DNA from 4 places in the Ruegeria sp. CE8 genome. Region 4 is predicted to be linked to each of the others. Evidence: riboswitches for the same ligand, from Rfam matches in the RefSeq annotation. Region 4 holds a riboswitch; each other region holds the start of a gene.
What was found. A riboswitch is a leader RNA that binds a small molecule or an ion and turns the genes downstream of it on or off. The one in region 4 is predicted to bind cobalamin.
Positions count from the first base shown of each region.

Region 1: another riboswitch for cobalamin. It lies ahead of ACR0AA_RS00315 (DUF1636 family protein); the one in region 4 lies ahead of ACR0AA_RS17520 (hypothetical protein).
Region 2: another riboswitch for cobalamin. It lies ahead of ACR0AA_RS13750 (aromatic ring-hydroxylating oxygenase subunit alpha); the one in region 4 lies ahead of ACR0AA_RS17520 (hypothetical protein).
Region 3: another riboswitch for cobalamin. It lies ahead of ACR0AA_RS13295 (hypothetical protein); the one in region 4 lies ahead of ACR0AA_RS17520 (hypothetical protein).

Region 1 covers NZ_JBQFRP010000001.1:64,055-67,929, reverse strand. Annotated here, with positions in the region: gene ACR0AA_RS00325 (NAD(P)-dependent oxidoreductase) at 1-374, opposite strand, end outside; gene ACR0AA_RS00320 (LysR substrate-binding domain-containing protein) at 488-1,372, shown strand; cobalamin riboswitch at 1,445-1,653, shown strand; gene ACR0AA_RS00315 (DUF1636 family protein) at 1,748-2,128, shown strand; gene cobW (cobalamin biosynthesis protein CobW) at 2,125-3,180, shown strand; gene cobN (cobaltochelatase subunit CobN) at 3,184-3,875, shown strand, end outside.
Region 2 covers NZ_JBQFRP010000007.1:219,558-223,432, forward strand. Annotated here, with positions in the region: gene ACR0AA_RS13745 (LysR substrate-binding domain-containing protein) at 1-687, shown strand, start outside; cobalamin riboswitch at 759-962, shown strand; gene ACR0AA_RS13750 (aromatic ring-hydroxylating oxygenase subunit alpha) at 1,075-2,298, shown strand; gene ACR0AA_RS13755 (FAD-binding oxidoreductase) at 2,304-3,386, shown strand; gene ACR0AA_RS13760 (metal ABC transporter permease) at 3,442-3,875, opposite strand, start outside.
Region 3 covers NZ_JBQFRP010000007.1:114,830-118,704, reverse strand. Annotated here, with positions in the region: gene ACR0AA_RS13305 (ABC transporter substrate-binding protein) at 1-690, opposite strand, end outside; gene ACR0AA_RS13300 (ABC transporter ATP-binding protein) at 702-1,487, opposite strand; gene ACR0AA_RS13295 (hypothetical protein) at 1,484-1,708, opposite strand; cobalamin riboswitch at 1,810-2,017, opposite strand; gene ACR0AA_RS13290 (bifunctional enoyl-CoA hydratase/phosphate acetyltransferase) at 2,309-3,703, shown strand; gene ACR0AA_RS13285 (acetate/propionate family kinase) at 3,696-3,875, shown strand, end outside.
Region 4 covers NZ_JBQFRP010000011.1:148,860-152,734, forward strand. Annotated here, with positions in the region: gene ACR0AA_RS17510 (DNA polymerase III subunit gamma/tau) at 1-861, opposite strand, end outside; gene ACR0AA_RS17515 (protein-tyrosine phosphatase family protein) at 1,016-1,504, shown strand; gene ACR0AA_RS17520 (hypothetical protein) at 1,521-1,928, opposite strand; cobalamin riboswitch at 2,013-2,232, opposite strand; gene ACR0AA_RS17525 (alpha/beta hydrolase family protein) at 2,376-3,233, shown strand; gene rsgA (ribosome small subunit-dependent GTPase A) at 3,245-3,875, opposite strand, start outside.

The DNA of each region.
Region 1 (3,875 bases), on a different contig from region 4:
GCGGCCCTGTGACAGCCACCGGAAACCGGGCAATCGACAGCAGCACCGCCGCGTTCAATCACCATCGCGCCCAGTCGTTTTACCTCGGCCTCGTCCGTCGTGGACATCTCCATCCAGATCTTGCCGGGGCCAACTTCGGGCAACATTTCCCGCATCACGGCGTCAGAGGCTGCAGGGGAAGGAAGGCAGGTGATGACGGCATCACAATCCCGCATCAGTTGCGCCGGACTTTCGGCTGCTTTGGCACCTTTGGCCACGAAGCTCTGCACCAGATCCGGGTTAAGATCATGGACCGAGAGGTCCACGCCGTTGCGTAGCAGCGATCCCGACAGTTTTGCGCCAACGTTTCCCAATCCGATAAAGCCGACTTTCATGTTTCCCTCCCGAAAGTGTGCGTCTGCGATGCTGTTAACCGAGTATCGGCGTTGCAATTTCAAAAGCAAAACGAATAATAATCCGCTTTATGGCAAAAAATTTTTGGTGATAAATGGACCGGCTTCCAAACCCTGCATGGCTGCGCAGCTTTGAATGCGCCGCTCGGCACCTGAATTTCACCACCACGGCACGGGAACTTGGGCTGACCCAGACAGCCGTATCTCTGCACATTCGATCTCTCGAGGCGGAACTTGGTCAAAACCTGTTCACCAGAAATGCACGACGGCTCGAGTTGACCGAGCTGGGGCAATCCTATGCTTTGACGGTTCGGCGGGCCCTGGGTGACATCGCGCTGTCCACCAACAGTTTGTTTGGTCCTGCGTCCCGACAAACACTCACAGTTCGGGCCGCGATTTCCACGGCAACTTATTGGATTGCCGCTGAACTGCCCGCGTTCAACGCGCAATACCCGGACATTCCCGTTCGGCTGGTATCGCACATCTGGAATGACAGCATCGCGCCAAACGATGTGGATGTCGAAATTCGGATGGGCTACGGCGATTGGCCGGGGGTCATCTCCGAAAAGCTGACCGATGAGAATCTGGTGCCGGTTTGCCGAGTTGGAAAGGCTTACCCAAGCTTGCTGGACCTCCGGCAAGGGCCGCTGATTCACATCCTCGGATACGAGGACAACTGGGCACGCTACTTTCACGCTCATGATATGGAGCCACCCAAGCAAACATCCCTTCATTCGGTCGATACATCCGTCGCCGCATTGCAATTGGTGATGGCCGGTGCAGGCTGCGCGACCATTGTGGAAAGATTCGCTAAAAATTCCATTGCTCAGGGCGCGCCGATAGAAATTGCAGGCCCAGCGATTCCGTTTGCGCAATCGCACTATCTGATCACCGCGCCCGGGCGCACGCGCTCATCCGCCGCAGCGGGTGTGTTTTGTGCCTGGCTGCGTGATCGCCTGGCTGCGGATGCCGCTGACTGACACTGGCTTGTCGCTTTTCCGACCTGCGCGTTTTCTGCATCCTGCTCGCGCTTGACAAGCCCCCTGCCCGTGCCGCATGTCCCTTTCGTTGGTGTCCATCTTCGGATGGATGAAAAGGGAATGTGCAGCGGATCTACCGCCAAGCACAGCCGCCCCCGCGACCGTGACCGGAGAGGGTGCCCAAAGCCACTGGCCCAAAAGGCCGGGAAGGCGGGACATCCGACAGGGCCGAAGCCCTGACATCTGCAAGCCGGGAGACCTGCCAGCGCCCGTAGATGAAACCGGACGGGGTGTTCCGGTGTCGGGTCCATGTCGCAACACGTGGCCCGCATGAAACCCCGTCCCCCACGAAGAGGATTTGGGGGGATGAGAGACATGACCGCGACCGCACCGGTCGAGCTGCTGGTCTGTACCACGTGCCGCCGTGGCCTGCCTGTCGAAGACGACGCGCAACGACCCGGCGCATTGCTGCACAAAGCGCTGGAACAGGCCGACTTGCCCGATGGCATCACTCTGAAAGCCGTTGAATGCCTGTCAAACTGCGATGAGGGTTGCTCCATCGTGCTGCGCGGAGGCCCGGACCGTTGGACCTTTGTCTATGAGCACCTCAACGAAACCGATCATGTCGAGACCATTGTTGACGGTGCAACCAAGTATCTCGCCACGGAAGATGGCCTGGTGAAATGGCGTGAACGCCCCGAACACTTCCGCAAAAATTGTGCGGCCCGTATTCCCCCGATTGGAGCCCTGAAATGAGCAATCTCGAAAAACTCCCCGTCACTGTGATCACCGGCTTTCTGGGCTCGGGCAAGACTACGCTGGTCAAGCACCTGATGCAGAACCCGCAGGGCAAGCGGCTGGCCGTTGTCGTCAATGAATTCGGCGATGTGGGTGTCGATGGCGATATCCTGAAATCCTGCGCCATTCCGGATTGCCCGGCGGAAAACATCATGGAATTGGCTAACGGCTGCATCTGCTGCACCGTGGCCGATGACTTCATCCCCACCATCGAGGCGCTGATGGCACTGGAGCCGCGCCCCGATCACATCCTGATCGAAACCTCCGGCCTCGCGCTGCCAAAACCGCTGTTGAAAGCCTTTGACTGGCCCGATATCCGCTCAAAAATCACCGTGGATGGCGTGATTGCTCTGGCAGATGCCGAGGCTGTAGCTGCTGGGCGTTTTGCGCCAAATGTCGAAGCCGTGGACGCCCAGCGCCTGGCCGACGACTCGATCGATCACGAAACGCCCCTGTCCGAGGTGTTCGAGGACCAGATCTCCTGCGCCGACATCATCCTGCTGACCAAGCCCGATCTGGCCGGCCCCGAAGGCGTGGCCAAAGCCAAGGAGATCATCGCAGCCGAGGCTCCGCGTCCATTACCCGTGGTCGAAGTGCCTGAAGGTGCCGTGGACGTCCGCGTCGTACTAGGCCTTGAGGCCGCCGCCGAGGATGACATGGACGCCCGTCCGTCGCATCACGACGGTCATCACGACCACGAGCATGACGATTTCGAAAGCATCATCGTCGAGTTGCCGGAACAGACCGACCCGACCGCGCTGGTCGCCAATATCGAACGTCTTGCGAACGAGCTGAACATCCTGCGCGTCAAAGGCTATGCCGCAGTTCAGGGCAAACCGATGCGTCTGCTGGTTCAGGCTGTAGGTGCCCGTGTACGTCACCAATACGACCGCCCATGGGAACCCGGCGAAGAGCGCCGCTCGCGTCTGGTCGTGATCGCCGAGCATGACGACATCAAAGAGGCCGCAATCCGCGATATTCTCGTGGGTGTAGCCGAGGCCGCCGAGTAAGCCATGCACGTCGTCTTCCGCGAAAGCCACGGGTTAGAAGAAACCGAGACCCCAACCGATCTGGGCCAGAGCCCGGCGGATCTGGTGGTGCTGTCCTTTTCGGACAGCGACCTCGGCGCTTTCGCAGCAGGCTGGCACCGCGGTGGCGGCCCCGAGGGGCAGATGCCCACGATGCGGCTGGCCAACCTGACGGCACTCAAGCACCCGCTGTCCGTCGACACCTATCTCGAGCAGACGCTTAACGGGGCCAAAGGCATTCTGATCCGTCTGATCGGTGGCGTACCCTACTGGTCTTACGGCCTGCAGCAGGTTCTTTCGCTGGCTCAGGCCAAAGGCATCGCCCTCGCCGTTCTGCCAGCCGACGGGCGGGAAGACCCACGGCTTGACGACTATTCGACGCTGCCTGTCTCGACCCTGAGGCGGCTGGCGCATCTTTGCGACACCGGCGGAGAAGTTGCTGCGCAAGCTGCTTTGGCACAAATGGCTCTGGCGGCTGGGCTTTATGCCGGGCCGGTGATGGGCGCAAAAACCCTGCCGGAATGTGGCGCGTGGTGCCCGGATCGTGGCGTCATCCCGGTGGACAAGGCGTTCTCGGGCGACGCGAAGCGCATCCTTGTGAGCTTCTATCGGGCCTACTTGACCTCGGCGGATACCGCGCCAGTCGCAGCCCTGATCCGCAACTTGCGGAACCGTGG
Region 2 (3,875 bases), on a different contig from region 4:
CTGCAAGAAATCGACGTCGCAACCCGATCCGTCAGCCAACGCCCGCACACGCGAAAAGTGGTCGTTTCTTGCCCGTTCAGCCTTGCGGAAAGTTGGCTGCCAGACGTGATCCGCGAATTCAACGCGGCTCACCCCGATATTGATCTGACTGTGCACGGGACAGTCTGGACCGACGTCGAAAACAGCGTTTCCGATGTCTCGATCACGATCCATCATGTCGACGAAGCGACCGCAGATATGAAACGGCTGTGGGAGGAAAAATTGACGGTCGTCTGCGCGCCGGGTTTTACAGTGAATGGAAAGCCGCTGCGCGATCCGGAACAGCTACGGCATGCCCGCCTGATCCATATTCTTGGTCGGCCAGCCTATTGGGAACTTGTAGGCAAATACTTCGACCTGACCGACCTGAACCTGAACGAGGGCCAGCGAACAAACGCCTCCAATCTGGCAATGGAATTGGCGGTGCGGTCCCTGGGCTGTGTCGTTTTGCCAAAATCTCTTACCCGTTCTTATGTGGAACGCGGAGTGTTGATCGAACCCTTCAAAATCGATCTGACCAGCCCATGGGCTTATTATTTCACGGCCAAGGACAAGCTTCCAACACCATCCGTCCAACTGTTTCGGAATTGGTTGTCGAAAGCTGCCGCTGACGAAAAGTGGTCCGATCGCGACATATCGAAAGCCTGAAAACCAAGTTTCGAAATGTCTGTTTTGGAAGCGGAATTGTCGCAAGTATTTCAGCGCAAAAACGGGTCGGAAATATCCTGTGCCTGTGAGGTGCCGCTGTTTGATTCTCAGGCAGCGGAGAATTGGGAAGCCGGTGAGATTCCGGCACTGCCCCCGCAACGGTAAAGAAGGTCAGGTACGGCAATCAACCACTGGGACGAGGATCCCGGGAAGGTGCCGATACCGGGCGAAGGCCCCTTCCAAGTCCGGAAACCAGCCTCGCAGATAAGTCAAACCGCGGGTGGCGGTGGGGGCGCATGTTTCGGACGTGATCCTCGCACGGCTCCGGACGGCTCTCCCTTGCCATCTGCCCAAGCAATGCCGCGGGGCGCGGCAGGAGAGCCAGAAGTGAGCATTATTCAAACCCTGTTGGCACGTCGAAACCCTGGTTATGCGCTGGAACAGGCGTTTTACACCGATCCCGAGGTTTTCCAGGCTGACCTCGAATCCATTCACTACCGTGATTGGCTGTTTGCCATTCCCGCCTGCGAACTGGAAAAGCCTGGCAGCTATGTCACCCATAATGTCGGAGCTTACCGCGTCATCATAGTGCGTGGCGCGGACAACCAGATACGGGCTTTTCACAACACCTGCCGCCATCGCGGATCGGTCATCTGCAAGGCCGCAAAGGGACATGCGCCCAAGCTGGTTTGCCCTTACCACCAGTGGACATATGAACTTGACGGATCCTTGCTATGGGCCCGCGACATGGGGCCGGACTTTGACCCAAAGCAACACGGATTGAAGACGGTTCACTGCCGCGAACTGGCCGGCCTCGTTTACATCTGTCTGGCCGATGAAGCGCCAGATTTCGATACATTTGCAGAACTTGCGCGTCCCTATCTGGAACCGCATGACTTGGCCAATGCGAAAGTTGCCTTTGAGAGTTCCATCATTGAAAAAGGTAATTGGAAGCTCGTTTGGGAAAACAACCGCGAATGTTACCACTGTGGTGGCAACCACCCGGCGCTATGTCGAACGTTCCCTGATGATCCGGCCGTGACCGGAATAGAAGGCGGCGAAACCCCAACCCATATGCAAGCGCATTTTGACCGCTGCGAAGCTGCAGGCATGCCCTCTCAGTTCTACCTGCATGGTGACGGGCAATACCGCTTGGCGCGGATGCCGCTGAAAGAAGGCGCGCAAAGCTATACGATGGATGGAAAATCGGCCGTGCGCCGCTGGTTGGGTCGTTCGCCGTTCCCAGATGCTGGTTCGCTCTTGAAGTTCCACTATCCGACCACATGGAACCACTTTTTGGCCGACCACTCTATCGTTTTCCGGGTCACTCCGATCAGTCCCACGGAAACTGAGGTCACCACGAAATGGCTGATCCACAAGGACGCCGTCGAAGGGGTCGATTATGACCTGAAACGCCTGACCGAAGTCTGGACCGCCACCAATGACGAAGACCGTCAGGTGGTCGAGGATAATCAGCAAGGCATCAACAGCCCGGCCTATGTGCCCGGCCCCTATTCGCCTTCGCAGGAATCCGGAGTTCTGCAATTCGTCGATTGGTATTGCAACACTCTGGCTGCCCGACTGGCACCGGACGCCATGGCTGCGGAGTAACGGCAATGAAAGACCTTAGCCCCTCAACACCATTGATCTGGCAAGACAGTGAAACACTGGAATGCGTCTCGGTCGTGCCAGAGATGCCAAATACCGCCAGCTTTACGTTTCGAGCACCCTCCGGTGCGATGTTCGCTTACCAGCCCGGGCAGTTTCTAACGTTGGAAATCCCTGCCCCGGGTCAACCTGGCGGTGTCGTTCATCGTACCTATACGATATCCTCCTCACCCTCTCGTCCCAGATCCATCACGATCACCGCGAAAGCGCAGCCTGACAGTATCGGCACACGCTGGATGTTGGATAACCTTCAACCTGGCATGAGGGTAAAGGCGCTGGGTCCTGCAGGCTTGTTCACCAACGGCGAGAGTAGCGCGCGAAAATACCTCTTCATTTCAGCAGGCTCTGGCATCACCCCAATGATGTCCATGACAACCTGCATGTGGGACGAAGGCCGCAATCTGGACATCGTTTTCATCAACTGCGCCAAACGTCCATCCGAGATCATTTTTCGCCAGCGACTTGAGCAGATGGCCAGCCGAACGCACGGCCTGGATTTGAAGTTCGTAGTGGAAGAGGCCGATCCCTACCGGCCCTGGACAGGCTATCAGGGCCAATTCAATCAGCTGATGCTCGGACTTATGGCCCCGGACTATCTGGATCGCGAGGTCTATTGTTGCGGTCCGGAACCCTTCATGCAAGCCGTGCGGGATGCGCTGACGGGCCTTGGTTTTGACTTGGAGCACTACCATCAGGAAAGCTTCGGTGCGCCCATTGAGACTGAGGCTGATCTGCCCGATCTGGATGACGTCATCCCCGATGAAGAGGCTAGCGCAGAAATTCACTTTGCAAGCTCGGGTGTCACCGCCAAGGTAGCCGAAACCGACACCGTGCTGGCAGCGGCACGTTCTGTTGGCCTCAACATTCCGTCAGGTTGCACCTTCGGCGTCTGCGGTACTTGCAAGGTCAGAAAAACTGCGGGCGAGGTTCACATGGTCCACAATGGCGGGATTTCAGAGGATGACATCGAGGCCGGCTTTATCCTTGCCTGTTGCTCCAACCCAATCGGCAAAGTCGAAGTCGAAGTTTGAAAAACGCGGAAGGCGCACCCCTTACGCCTTCCGTTTTACCCTCTTCGACCGGGTTTCAGACCCTGTACTGGCGCTGCCAGCCAAGCAGGCTGAAACACGCAAACAAGATAGCCGCCACGCAAACGATGGACGGGCCAGCCGGCGTGTCAAAGACATAAGCCGCCCGCAGCCCGGCCACAGCAGAGGTCGCGCCGATTGCAGCGGCGATCAGCGCCATCGTTTCCGGTGACCGCGCCAGGCTGCGCGCAGCCGCTGCCGGGATGATCAACATCGCCGCGATCAGCAACACGCCGACAACTTTGATAGCAACAGCCACAGTGACCGCGAGCGACAAGGTCAAGACCAACTGCTCGCGCTTGGGATCAAAGCCGCTGGCATAGGCCAACTCCTCGTTCAGCGTCGCAGTCAAAAGCTGGGACCAACGCCAAGTGATCAGGGCGACCACCAACGCGGCACCTCCCCAGATTACGATCAGATCTGAGCGGGAGA
Region 3 (3,875 bases), on a different contig from region 4:
GTCATGTGTGACATTTTCACCGCCCGCCGCCGAAATCATGGCGTCGGGAATGGCGAATTTGCCAGCGGTGAATGGCGCGTCGGCGGGGCCGTCCAGCAGGAAGACGCGGGGTTTGGGCAGGTCGGCGGTCTGGGCTTCGATAGCAGACAGTTCAGACTTCCAGCCATCGACCAGTTCTTCAGCTTTGTCTTCGACCTGCATGACTTTGCCCAGACGCAGGACGTCATCAAACAGCAGGTCCATGCTTGCTTCGGGGCGTTCCTTGTCCAGATGTACGCAGCTTTCGGTCAGGATCATCGTTTTGATCCCGAAGGGCTCCAGAGTGTCCGGGGTCACATCGCCGCCGGGCTTCATGCCATAGTACCAGCCCGCAAAAAACAAGTCGGGTTCTACCGCGACAAGGTTTTCCACAGTCGGGTATTTCGGCGCCAGCTCGGGGATGTCGCCGCGCAAAGTGTCGAATTCCGGGCTTGTTTTGTACCAGCCGGTGATGCCCGTCAGCCCAACGATCTTATCCTGCAGACCCAGCGCAAAGGCCATGTCGGTCATGTTCATGTCGTGGACGACCAGCCGCTCGGGTTGGGTTTCGAAAATCAAAGGTTCGCCGCAATTATCGACTGTGGTCTCAAGTGCGGCCGCGCTTGTTGCCAGGCCGGTGATCAGCGCCGCGGGCCAGAGTGCCTGTTTCATGGTTTTGTTCCTCATTTTGAGATTGTGGTTCTTCGGATATCCAGCGCCGGGATCACGCGGCCTTCGTGTTGAAAACACAGGTAATCGACGCCAAAGGTTTCGCGGACGCGTTCGGGGGTCAGCACCTCGTGCACCAACCCAAAGCCGGTCAGCCGGGCGGACTTCATCAGTGCGACATGGGTGGCGAACTCGGGGATCATGACCAGGTCGTGGACGATCATCACTACCGTGATGCCCAGTTCCGCCACCAGGGACAGCATGCGGCCCTTGGCGTCCGGGTCCAGGTGGTTGGTTGGTTCGTCCAAAAACAACAGTGACGGTTTCTGGGCCAAAGCCCGCGCGATATGGGCCCGTTGGCGCTCGCCGCCGGACAGGACGGCCATACGCTTGTCGGCCAAAGCGTACAAACTGGTCAGGTTCAGGATACGGTCCAGTTCGTCGGCGTGCTCGCTTGCGGATCGGTCCGCGCGGATCGGAATTTGTCCCAGGGCCACATAGTCACGCAGGAACAACCGTCCATCGGGGGCCTCTTGTTGACTAACAACTGCGATCATACGGGCACGATCCATTGCCGAAAGTTGCCGAAGGCTGCGCCCCTTGATCAAAACGTCCCCCTGAACGATCTCTTCTGCCCCGCACAAGAGGTTGAGGAGCGTTGTCTTGCCCGCGCCATTCGGCCCGGCAATCGCCAGTATCGCCCCTTCGTCCAAATCAAACTTGACGTCTTTCAGCAGGACTTCGCCATTCAGGGCTTGGTATTCCAACTCGCGAGTTTCAAGAAATGGTCTGCGGGTCATACGCGTTCCTCCTGCTTGATCTGAGGCGGGTGCGAATGACTCTTTCTGAACAATGCGCGCAAGCGACCGTCAGCGTTGACCCAACGCGTTTTGCGCAAGGTCGTACGGGCGGACAACGCGCGAGGAAGCCTGTCCGGCAACCCGCTTTGGATCGAGCCGACGACACCCGTGCCCATGCACGTCTCGCAAATCGGAATGAAATGATCAGGTTTTCTCAGCATTGCCCGCTCCGCTTGTTGTCAAGCGCGGACAGAAGGTGCCGATCATGAAAACACGCGTCAGACGTGCCATATAGCCTCCTTCCAGGACGCCCCGCCCCGGGTTGGTTGAACATCAGATGGCAGGTCTCCTGACTTGCGGGTCGTGGCTTGGCCGTCCTTCCCAGCCCGTTTGGGCCAGTGGTCTGTTGGCGTCGCTCACCGCTTACAGTTGCGGGGGCAGTCACGGAATTGGCGCCGTTCGGCAACCTCACCGTATTCCCTTTTCATCCCTTGGGCGCACCATCGGGAACCATCGACGACGAGAAGTGCCCGAGTTCGCATTATTGGTCAAGCTCAAAACCGAAGACCCCTTGTTGTGGCGATTGGAAGACAGCTTTAGCGCGTCAGACGGCTCAGCGGGGCTGAGGTCTGGCAGGCGACAAAGGGCGCTACCCGCCAGATTGCCGCTAAGAAGCTTAATCAATTGTGGTCAGAAGTTCTTTTGGCTACGCTGCAGCGCAGAAATACAGGGGAATCGGCGGCAAGCTCGAGTCGGGTGGGACTGAAGTGCCGAGCGTCGGTTTCAAATACGATCATTTGCAAAAATCAAAGCCTGACGAGATGAAAATTCAAGAAAACCGGACGTTTTCACAATTGAAAGTCGGCGATAAGGCCCAGGTTACAAGGCTTTGCACCGTTGACGATCTTTACGCGTTTGCATCGGCGTCCGGAGACCATAATCCGTTGCATCTGGCCGCTTATGATGGGGATGGTGATGGGCGCCCCGAAGCTGTTGCACCCGCGTTGTGGCCCGCTGGCCTTGTTGCGGCGGTACTGGGAAACGTCCTGCCAGGGGCGGGCACGCAGACACGCCGGGCAAACCTCAGATTCCATGCCCCGGTTCTGGCGGGCGAAGAACTGACCGCCTTTGTTTCGGTCACGGAAAAGCGCGAAGATGGCGATTTGACCTGCGCCGCCGAAGTGCGCCGGGTCGGGGACAACGCGTTGATTCTAAGCGGTACAGTGCAAGTCACGCCACCCGCCCGGCATTTGAAGTTTGACTCGGTCGAAGTTCCTGGGCTGATCGTTCAAAGGCACCGGCATTTTGACGCTCTGCTGGAAAAGGCGCGCCCCATGGACCCTATGCCAACAGCCGTCATCGCCCCGGAAGAGCCGAACTCACTGGGCGGCGCTTTGTTGGCGAAATCAAACAGCATAATCACTCCGATACTTGTCGGCGATCCCGACAAAATTGCTGCTGCTGCGACCGAGCTTGGCGCTGATTTATCCGGAACTGAAATCATCGAGGTCGACAGCCACGAGATGGCCGCGCATCGTGCCGTCGATCTGGTCGTGGAGGGCAAGGCTCGGATGCTGATGAAGGGGCATCTGCATACGGATGTTCTTTTGCGGGCCGTCTTGCGTCGCGAGAAAGGCCTGAGGACGGGGCGGCGTTTGTCGCATGTGTTTGTTATGGACGTGCCGGGCATGTCACGGCCCATCATGGTCACCGATGCGGCCGTAAACATTTCACCCGATCTCGAAACCAAAGCCGACATCGTTCAAAACGCCATTCATCTGGCCCATTCCATCGGCATCAAAGTGCCCAAGGTTGGCGTGTTGTCGGCGGTAGAGACGATCAATCCGCATATGCCATCTTCGGTCGACGCTGCGCTGTTGTCCAAAATGGCAGAACGCGGGCAGATCACCGGCGGGTTGGTCGATGGTCCATTGGCCATGGACAACGCGGTGGACCTGAACGCTGCGCGCACCAAGGGTATCACATCACCTGTTGCCGGGGCGGCGGACATTTTGGTGGCGCCGAACATTGAGGCAGGGAATATGGTGGCCAAGCAGCTTACCTATATCTCTCATGCCGAAGCCGCGGGAATCGTGGTTGGTGCCGCAGCACCAATCATTCTGACCTCCCGCGCGGATGATGACGCCTCGCGGCTGGCCTCTTGCGCCGTGGCGGCGCTGCATGCAATTGCGAATAAAGGCAAAATCCATGGCTGAACATGTTCTGGCACTGAACGCCGGGTCGTCCTCGTTGAAATTCGCGCTTTATGAACTGACTGAGGATCGTCGGCCCAGGATGCGCTGGCGCGGTCAAATCGAACGGCTGGGGGATGCGCCGCGGCTCTTGGCTCAGTCCGCAGGTGGGAGGTCTGTTGACCGACAACTTTCG
Region 4 (3,875 bases):
GGCACCTTCGGCATATTGACCGCTCAACTCTGTCAATGCCGCTGCCGCATCGCCGCGCAGGATCATGTCCATCAGGTCCAGCACCCGGCCGCGGTCGGCAAGCCCAAGCATTGCGCGGACCTGATCGGCGCTCGTTTCTCCAGCCCCATGCGAGATCGCCTGATCCAGCAGCGAGGTCGCGTCGCGCGCCGAGCCTTCGGCCGCACGGGTGATCAGCGCCAGCGCGTCCTCTGCGATCTGGGCGCCTTCGGCGGCAGCGATCTTGATCAAAAGACCGATCATGTCCTCAGGCTCGATCCGGCGCAGGTCAAACCGTTGACAGCGCGACAGAACCGTCACAGGGACTTTTCGGATTTCGGTCGTCGCGAAAATGAACTTCACATGCTCGGGCGGTTCCTCAAGCGTCTTGAGCAGCGCGTTAAACGCACTGGTCGAGAGCATATGGACCTCATCGATGATGTAGATCTTGTAGCGTGCGCTCGCCGCGCGATATCGAACGCTGTCGATTATTTCGCGGATATCATTCACGCCAGTCCGGCTGGCGGCGTCCATCTCCATGACGTCGACATGGCGACCTTCCATGATGGCCACGCAATGCTCGCACTGGCCGCAAGGTTCGGTCGTTGGTTTGCCGTCGCCATCGGGGCCGATGCAATTCATGCCTTTGGCAATTATCCGGGCCGTAGTGGTCTTACCCGTGCCGCGAATACCGGTCATGATGAAGGCTTGCGCAATCCGATCCGCCTCGAACGCGTTTTTCAGCGTGCGCACCATTGCGTCCTGTCCAACCAGATCGGCAAAGGTTTCGGGGCGGTACTTGCGCGCAAGAACCTGATAGGCGGGGCTGGGCGTTTCGGTCATGTCTGCTCTGTCGGATTCGTGTCAAGAATGCAGCGTAGAGACCCGCGCCGCCCGCGTCCACAGGAGGCTGCGAGGAATTTCGGTTTGGACTGTATCGGTAGGCGCGATAAACCCCTTTAGGGTCGGGTGGCCGTTGGCAGAAGGAACGTAAGTCTTGGCGGTTTTTGCAATCCACGCGCTGCGGGTTGGTTCGGGAACTTTGGCGCTGTCCCCTTTGCCTGGCAGTGGCGGTGGGTATGCAGACGATCTGAGCGCGATACACGATTGGAGCCCCAATCTGGTGATTTCCATGACGACCAAGGTCGAAATGCAGCAAGCCGGGGCAGGTGCCTTTGGGCAGGACATTCAATCCGGGTCTGCGGTCTGGCTGCACCTGCCGGTTGAAGATTTCGGAGCGCCGCCACCGGAAATCGCAGCCCTTTGGCCCAAGGCCAGCGCATCTGCCCGACAGGTTTTGTCGGATGGCGGACGTGTTCTGGTGCACTGCCGGGGCGGCTGCGGGCGGTCGGGTATGGTTGCCCTCAGACTTATGGTCGAAAGCGGCGAAGTCCCGAATCACGCACTCAGCCGGTTGCGCTCTGCCCGACCTTGTGCGGTGGAAACGGACCAACAGATGGCCTGGGCCATGAAGCCGGTCCAGTGAGATCGGTGAGCCTAGATCAGGCCGTGGCTTGCTGAACGATCTGATGCGAGGGGCGCGGCGCAAGGGCCGATGCCTGAAGCATGGCGCAGGGTAAAGTGGTCAAGAATCCGGTGGGCAGTGAGGCGAAATCAGAGCCAAACATCATATCGGCGTAGTCATCCAGCTTGTCGGCCGAGTCATTCGTGTTTGCCCCACAATAGACCCTGATCCGGGTTGGGCTGGCCCGAAACCGTGCCGTGCAGCCCTCGCCGCAATGGGTCAGTTCGCTCGAGCCATCCATCTCGAATTCGCTGGAGGTTACCGGGCCTGCGGTCGCCATCGCTTCGGCAATAGCGCGGGCCATTCGGGCCAGTGCGGGGCAGGTTTTGCCTGTCCTTTGGCACAGGGTGGCAGAAAATTCGTGTGTCGTTGTATTCCAGATCATAATGCGCCCTCCGCGCGATGGACGGGGGACGTGGAACAGGTGTCTCAGCAAACTGAAGACCTGCCCGGACACCCCGCCCGAGTTTCGGTTTTTCGTTCGATGGCAGGTCTCCTGACTTGCGGGTCGTTGCTTTGCCGACCTTCCCAGCCTTTCGGCCAGTGGTGTTTCGGCATTGCTCACCGCTTACAGTTGCGGGGGCAGTCGCGGCCTTGGTCCGTTCCGGCAATGCCGGGCTGGACCGCACCGTGTTCCCTTTTCATCCCGCCCCAATATGAGGACGAGAACCATCACGTCATCGCTAGCGGTTGTCGGTGGCTTGAGTCAAGCAGGCTCTTGCTGCCGCTCGAAACGGACGCGTGGTCACTTTGGAAATCTATTGACTTTGATTTGCGAAAAGCGCCGATTGCAACAGGTGAACCAAACAGTTCAGATGCTTGCGAGGGCGCTATGTTGGACAACACTCCGACCGTATTGACCGAAGATTTCAAGGTTGAAGCTGGTTCGGCCAGCTTGTCGGCGCGGTTATACAGGCCTGCTGCTACGCCGGACGTGGCGGTTGTGATCCACGGCGCCACGGGGGTGCCGCGCGACTATTATCAACATTTTGCGCAGTGGCTGGCGGCGGAACAGGGCATGGCCTGCTTGACCTATGACTATCGTGACTTCGGTCATTCGCTGACCGCGCGGCTGCGCGATTCGAAAGCTACGATGGCCGATTGGGCCCTTATCGACATGCCTGCGGCCCGGGCCGAAATGCGGCGCAGATTCCCGGCTGCGCAGCAGTGGAGCATTGGCCATTCGGTTGGTGGAATGCTGGGGCCGCTACAGCCGGATATCGAACAGATCGACCGAATGATCTGCGTCTGTTCCGGGTTGGTCACGTTATCTGATCACCCGTGGCCGTACCGCGCGCTGGCGACGATGTTCTGGTATGGTCATCCGCCATTGCTGGTCAAGACATTGGGATACTTGCCGGGCAAGGCGCTGGGTTTTGGTTCAGACTTGCCTGCAAGCGTTTACTGGCAATGGCGTAAATGGTGCACCGATCCGCTGAACTATGTGCCGGACATTGGTCAAAGCCTGCCAGACGCCAGATGGGCCGCGTCGGAAACACCCGTTGATCTATTTACAATGGACGATGATCAAGTGGTACCTCCAAACGCGGTTTGGCGACTTGCCGATCTATACGGACCTATGGCGCGCAGACATCAGCTGTCGCCGAAGGAGTTCGGCTTGACCGAGGTTGGCCACATCGGCGCGTTTGCGCGCCGAAATGCGGCCGTCTGGCCTCGATTGATTGCCTGAAACAGCAGCAGTTATAGTCTTTTACGCGACTTCTTCTCGTGCATCACAGAGCGCACCATTTTGCCAAAGGCTTTGTCGCGTGCGCGTGATTGCGCCACGGTTTCCGAGTTTCTCTGATCCTCGCGGCGCAATTTCCGCCAGCGCTCCAGGCGCTCTCCATCAAGCGTGCCATCTGCGATTGCGGCCTGAACGGCGCAACCAGGTTCGGCGTGATGCTGACAATCAGAAAACCGGCAAGACTCGGCAAGTTCCAGAATGTCCGAGAACACCTCATCCACACCATCCTGCGCATCCAGCAGGCGCAAAGCGCGCATTCCGGGCGTGTCCACAAGCCATCCCCCGTTTCGCATCGGATGTAGCGCGCGGGACGTGGTTGTATGGCGGCCCCGCGCGTCGTCCTCGCGAATGCCGGCGGTGGCCTCAGTCGAACCCGTCATAGCGTTCGCCAGCGTCGTCTTGCCGACACCGGATGATCCGACGAGTGCAGCGGTCTGTCCAGCGGGGCACCAGGACAGGACCTGATCGATTTCGGTGGCATCCAGCGCGTTGACGGTCAGAACAGTCAAGAACGGGGCCAGCGATTCTGCGGGTTTGGCGAAGTCACTTGGATCGGCGCAGGTATCTGCCTTGGTCAAAACAACA